2 regions of the Paenibacillus sp. RC73 genome follow, and region 2 is predicted to be linked to the other one. Evidence: riboswitches for the same ligand, from Rfam matches in the RefSeq annotation. Region 2 holds a riboswitch; the other holds the start of a gene.

Region 1 (3,410 bases), on a different contig from region 2:
GTCAACGGTGAGCAGGGCGGATTGGGCGGCAGCCTCGAACAGGATCGCCCCTATGCCGAGATCAGAAATGACATTTTTGTTGGACAGCTCCACGATACTGTAGGCACGCTGCATTCCGTCCCGGCATACTTCCAGCAAACGCATCGGCACCTCAATGGCGGCGATCACCGCGGTCTGTAGGGAATGGGTTCGATAGCGTTTTTCTTCGTCTGTTTCTTTGGGCAAGCGCAATGCGGTCATGTATTGTTCAAAGGATTGAATGTCTGCGTTCATCAGTTCCTCACAGCGTGTGGACAGGTTTTCCATGCTGTGAATCACTTCGGCGATTTGTCCATGAACATGCGCGTACTTTTCTCCTTGGGAAAGGTTGGCGGTCATGGAGGTCATAGCCGCGCCCAGTGCCGCTGCCAGTGCGGATACACTTCCTCCGCCGGGAGTAGGTGCTGCACTTCCAGCCTCTCTTAGAAAATGTCCGATGGAATCACTCCACGACAGTTCACTCATGAATAGGCCACCTCTCTGGAGTAGTGTTGCAGATCAATCGCTTTGAGCAGATTTTTGTACAAGATTGCAGTCGTTAATGTGCCGACACCGCCGGGAACCGGAGAAATCGCATGTACCTTTTCCCCAACGTCCAAAGCGGCATCCCCCACTATTTTTCCCTCCAGCGTCTCGTTAATTCCCGCATCTACCAAAATCAAACCGGGATGAACCATATCCTGTGTAATCACATCAGGGCATCCGACTGCGACAAAGGCAATGTCTGCATGGCTCAAATGCTCTGCAATATCACGTGTGCCTGCATGACAGGCGGTAACGGTGGCATTTTCTCTTTGCAGCATGTGAAAAAGGGGGAGTCCCACTGTCTGTCCTATGCCGACAAGGGTGACATTTTTGCCTGCCAATGTGTGACCGTAATGCTTGAGCAGCTCAATACAGGCTTGAGGCGTAGCGGGATACAACCCGGCTTCACCTGTAACGGTAGCCAGCTTGTTGCCTGGGGTAATTCCATCAATATCCTTGTATGGGGCGATGGATTGTTTAATGGCGGAGGCGGATAGATGCTGGGGAAGAGGCAATTCCAGCATAATACCATGTACATGAGAGGCTTCGTTCAGGCTGCCGATCAGGTGAAGGAGTTCAGCTTCGCTTACATGGCGGTCAAAGGTATGAAGATGAAAGGAGATGCCCAGCTTCTCCGCTATTTTTTGCTTGGTCCGGGCGTAGTAGGCAGAGGCCGGATCACCTTCTACCAACAGTGTTGCCAAATGAGGGAGATGCCCTTGCTGTTTCATTTGTTCTACTTTGTTACGGATCGTTGCATACACTTGCTCAGCTGCTTCTTTGGATTTCATAATGATAGCCATAGTCTGAACCTCCTCTGAATTTATCGCATGATGGAATCAACAGGGTGTCATGGTCTTGTAAAACGAAAAAAAGTATTTGCACAAGGTCGTCACGACAGACGAATCCTCTGCAAATACTTCTCCCAGGCGAACGGCACGCTTTCATTGTATGCTCCCTCGTGGTTGATTCCACTGACTTCGCCAGTCACATACAGCGTTATTTACCTTATATTTTAACAAATAATCTTCCGAAAAGAAACCCGTGAACATTTGGCAAAGAGGTCATGTTATTTGTCTATATGACAAATGTCATATTCCCGAACTGACGTTTATGACTACATCCAACACAGGTATCCCCTTATACTGAGGTTAGATCAACATGTACGCCTGACGAGATCAAAGTATGGGCGTCATTTTAAAGGAGGATCATAAATAAGTATGACACAACTCCCATTAGCCCAATTGAAAAAAAATATGGCTCCCTACGAGAAAATAAACACGAAATCCAGCGTTCTGCAACTCATTAACACCCTGGGTCCACTGATTCTGCTATGGTATGCCGCTTATCTTAGTCTGTCGGTATCGTATTGGCTGACTCTTCCGATTACTATTATTACTTCCGGATTTGTTATACGAGCATTTATCATTTTTCATGATTGCGGTCATCAATCGTTCTTCAAAAGCCGCAGGCTGAATGACATTGTGGGCACGATTACAGGTATTATTACACTTTGCCCGTATGACCAATGGAAAAATAGCCACGCGATCCACCATGCAACCAGCAGTAATCTGGACAAACGAGGCACAGGTGATATGTGGGTGCTTACGGTGGAAGAGTATGTAGAAGCTTCTGCATGGACACGACTGGCTTATCGTGTATACCGGAGTCCATGGGGGATGTTCGGACTCGGTCCGATCTACACTTTTTTGATTTCCTATCGCTTTAACACAAAGAAGGCAAAACGCAAGGAAAAAATGAACACCTATTTGACGAATGTATCCCTCGTCGTATTGTACGCTCTGTTGTGCTGGGCCATCGGATGGCAGAATTTTGTTTTGATACAGGCACCTATTTTTTTTGTATCAGGTGTGCTGGGAATCTGGTTGTTCTATGTACAACATCAGTTTGAGGATTCGTATTTTGAGCATGATGAAGAGTGGAGCTATATTAATGCAGCCGTAGAAGGCAGCTCTTATTATAAGCTTCCTAAGGTGTTGCAATGGATTACGGGCAATATCGGCTTCCATCACGTTCATCATTTGAGTCCGAAAGTACCGAATTACAATTTGGAGAAGGCGCATGATGCCACCCCGCAGCTTCAAAAAGCGACGACTATCACGGTGAGCACAAGTCTGCAATCTCTGAAGTTCCGGCTTTGGGATGAAAGCACGAAAACCTTTTTGACCTTTAAACAAGTGAAGCCGTTGCTCAGCAAACGTGTTGCCGTTACGAAACCCGTCCCCACACCTGTTGTGAGTACGGAAAGAAAATAACTTTGTACGAAACACGGTATGATAAGATAAGGGATATAAGCTGAATTAGTGAAATGATAAAGGGTGGGCAGGATGCAAAAATGGTATCAGATTTTTCAAAGAAATACGGGACTTAACCCTTATGTATGGGTCGTCTTTTATATCCTGCCCTTCTATTTTTTTAGCTCCTCATCTACAAGCCATATTGTGCTGGGTACCATCATTATTTTAGTGTTTTTTGCTTGTTATGTACTGGCTTTTGTCGCTCAAGGTTGGCTGATCTACTTCTGGACCAGTGTACAGATTGCGATATCCATTACCATGACGTTGTTATTCAGCTATATGTATTTCTCGATATTTATCGCTTTCCTGATTGGTAATATCAAAAGCAAGGCCGCATTCACTACATTGTATATTGTTCTGATGGTCTGTACCATTGGATTGATCAATTATGGTTTTGTTTCTGGAAATCCTGTTTTTATTAAGCAGATTCCCTTTGTTTTGCTGAATCTGCTTGGTGTAATCTTGATTCCGATAACCACTTTTAACCGAAATAAAAGTGATCGGCTTCAAGTGCAATTAGAGGATGCC
Region 2 (3,410 bases):
GAGCGCTTCACCCAAGGCAACGGCTTTGGATGCGATCACATGCATCAACGGCCCCCCTTGAGTACCTGGGAAAATAGCTTTATCAATCGCTTGCGCCCACGCTTTGCGAGTCAAAATCAGACCTCCACGCGGACCACGCAGCGTTTTGTGTGTCGTTGTTGTTACAAATTGAGCATGCGGAACCGGGCTTGGATGAATACCCGCTGCCACAAGACCCGCGATATGTGCCATATCGACCATGAACAGAGCGCCCACATCGTTGGCAATGGAAGCGAAGGCTTCAAAATCAATGGTGCGCGGATATGCGCTCGCGCCGGCTACAATCAGACGAGGGCGATGCTTGAAGGCTGCCTTGCGCACTTCATCATAGTCGATGCGGAAGTTGTCTTCACGTACACCGTAAGCGGCAAAGTTATACAACAAGCCGGAGGCGTTAACCGGGCTTCCATGTGTAAGATGGCCGCCGTGCGCTAGGTTCATACCCAGTACGGTATCTCCAGGTTTAAGAGCTGCCAGATATACTGCCATGTTCGCTTGCGCTCCAGAGTGAGCTTGTACGTTAGCATGCTCTGCACCGAACAGTTCTTTGGCACGGTCGCGTGCAATGTCCTCAACGATATCTACATGCTCACAGCCACCGTAATAGCGTTTACCCGGATAGCCTTCAGCATATTTATTTGTCAGTACAGAGCCCATTGCTTCCATTACCGCTTCGCTGACGATATTTTCGGATGCGATCAGCTCGATATTGTGGCGTTGTCGTTTCAGTTCAAGTCCCATTGCTTCCAGCACTGCCGGGTCACTTTTACGCAAATGTTCCATCATGATTGATTACTCCCTCTCCATGGTCAATTGTCAGGTATACAGGCAAGCGCCTGCTCCTCTGTTGGGTACCTCATCATCAATACAAAAAAGATACAAACATGCTGTCCAAACCAAATTGCAAATGCTAGTCACAGCTTCCGCCGGCTTCTTGCTCCAGACTATACACCGCTCGTTGTCCACCGATGAGCGGGGGACGAGTGAACGCCGCCGTCACACGCGCTTCGCCAATCCAGCGAAGGCCTGGACGAAACGGAACAGCAATCGGTTGCAAATGCATACCGATCAGCGTCTCACCAATGTCTATCCCCGCATGTGCTTGTACATTCGCCGTCAGACATGCATCTTCCAGCGCACGATAGGCGACGGTAGCCATAGATCCGCCTGCCGTACGAACGGGAACGGCGGCAACCTCCGTCAGTCCCAGCCGCTCCAGCACGGCTCGCTCAACGACTAGCGCACGGTTCAAATGCTCGCAGCATTGAAATGCCACGTCAAAACCATACGCCCTGCTAACGGATTCCACTCCAGCCAGCAATTGCTGCGCTACATCGAGCGCTCCCGCCGTGCCAATCCTGCTTCCAGCCACCTCACTGGTGCTTACCCCGATAACCAGCAAACGACCAGCCTTGAGACTGGCTGCTTCTGCTATTTCCTTCACGACAGAAGCGGTCTGTGCTTCAAGCGTAACCTCATGATCCAATTGTCCTGCCATTGGAACCTCCTTTGGTTGAACAGCCCCACAGAGACTGGGCACGGGCTTATGCCCCATGTTCAACACACTCTCTCCTGAATCACAATCTGACTATATTATAGCCGATGAATCGGATTTCGAGCAGGAAAAATGGAAGACCCAACTAAAAAAAGGACCCTCTCTCGGTTCGAATACTCGAAGTAACAGCACACGGAAGAATCATTGTCATTTGTCTGGACAGAAGGCCACCGGAGGCCGGACCTAGCTCATATACGAAAAAAGAGCAGTCCACAGCCAATGTGGATTTGCTCTTTTGCCCAGGCGACCGGCCGTATATCCGGTGCTCCATCGTGGTTAATCCCACTTTTGTCGCCAGTTACACCGGATTCTTGTTTTTCCACCTTATCTTAACGGATTAACCGTCGAAAATCAACAGATCCCGTACAAAATAGATGAGTGATACAAACTTTATTCGGACAATGCCTTTAGCTTGTCCACCAGCTTATGCAGCGCCGTTCGGATTTCCCCAGCCGTGACATCGTAATCTTCACGCGGACCGCCGAACGGATCAGAAATATCAAAGCCCGGAATACGTTGATGCAGTTCAATCATCCGCTCACGCTCCCGTGCCGAAAGCTCCTGCCCCAGCGAACCCATCAGTTGTTGTGAAGCGTACAGACCATCCAGCTCCTGTACATCATTCAGCACCGAATCCCGGTCCTCCACATATTCCTTGAGCGTAAACACTTTGCCCGCCGTTTGGGGAAAGCGCTGAATTACGTGCTGCTTATGCCCTTGGGTCAAGGTTAAAATCAGATGCGCCCACTCGGCAAGCCCACCGTTCAAAGGAGTTGAGGTGATTTGATCCGAGATATTGTGGTCACGTAGCACCGCCTCTGCATGTCGGGAAATGGGTGTGCCTTCCATCGCAGCTACTCCCGCCGAACGCACTTCCAACCCTAGTCCGTGCTCAGTAGCCAGCTTGCGCAGCATCCCTTCAGCCATCGGACTGCGACAGGTGTTCCCTGTGCATACGAATAAGATATGTTTCAACGTCTTCACCCCCCGTATGTTGAAATAATATATAATTAAAACATAAACATAAAGCCGAACGCCAGTAGAATGGCACCGCCCACCGCTTCTCCATAGTCTCCCAGATTGCGGCTGACCTTTCGGCCTAACAGCAGTCCCAGCATCGCCATCGCTCCCCCGCAAAAGCCAAACGCCAGAACGGTTAGTACCAAATCACTCTGGAACATGCCAAGTGACACCCCAACAGAAAAGGAGTCAACGCTCACTCCAAGCGCAAATAGCAAAAGGCCCAAGGACGAACGATGGTCCAACACCTGTACTCCGTCCCCTTTGAAGGAATTATAAACCATATGCCCGCCCAAAAGGATGAGTAATCCCCCTGCAAAGTAGGTCGTCACATGGCCCAGTAAAGAACTCATATAATGGCCTGTGAACATACCCAGCAATGGCATCAGAATGTGAAAAAAGCCAATGACCGTGCTGATCCGCAGCACGTCCCGCAGGCGTATTCCTTTCATGCCGATCCCTACGCCCAACGATAACGCATCCGTCCCCAGCGCTACAGCCATGACCAGAATCGTTACAATCTGCCCGGCATGGGCAGAGGCTGCCAGCATACTCCATCCCCCCAAATATCCGTCCGCTCTTGTACACGTTATGCGGACAAGAGGCAAAACAGTACAAGCATACGGTGAACGTGCCTGTACCGGGATAAGTTGAGAGGAAACAATGCTGAAAAGTTAATCCATCTAAAGCCTCTACATCATTGGACAAATATCGGCGCCGTCCTAGAGACGGACGATCCGATGGCCCGCCGCTTTGAGCAGGCGGTTCATAACGGCGTCTCCCAGCCCTTTCGGCG

The links. A riboswitch is a leader RNA that binds a small molecule or an ion and turns the genes downstream of it on or off. The one in region 2 is predicted to bind ZMP and ZTP.
Region 1: another riboswitch for ZMP and ZTP. It lies ahead of ABH897_RS22390 (bifunctional 5,10-methylenetetrahydrofolate dehydrogenase/5,10-methenyltetrahydrofolate cyclohydrolase); the one in region 2 lies ahead of ABH897_RS09215 (TIGR01440 family protein).

Annotation. Positions count from the first base shown of each region.
Region 1 is NZ_JBIYCV010000011.1:40,991-44,400, forward strand. It holds gene ABH897_RS22385 (cyclodeaminase/cyclohydrolase family protein) at 1-504, opposite strand, end outside; gene ABH897_RS22390 (bifunctional 5,10-methylenetetrahydrofolate dehydrogenase/5,10-methenyltetrahydrofolate cyclohydrolase) at 501-1,367, opposite strand; ZMP/ZTP riboswitch at 1,481-1,565, opposite strand; gene desA (Delta(5) desaturase DesA) at 1,785-2,840, shown strand; gene ABH897_RS22400 (sensor histidine kinase) at 2,913-3,410, shown strand, end outside.
Region 2 is NZ_JBIYCV010000003.1:510,903-514,312, reverse strand. It holds gene ABH897_RS09220 (serine hydroxymethyltransferase) at 1-825, opposite strand, end outside; gene ABH897_RS09215 (TIGR01440 family protein) at 950-1,537, opposite strand; ZMP/ZTP riboswitch at 1,825-1,906, opposite strand; gene ABH897_RS09210 (low molecular weight protein arginine phosphatase) at 1,985-2,569, opposite strand; gene ABH897_RS09205 (manganese efflux pump MntP) at 2,605-3,165, opposite strand; gene ABH897_RS09200 (L-threonylcarbamoyladenylate synthase) at 3,337-3,410, opposite strand, start outside.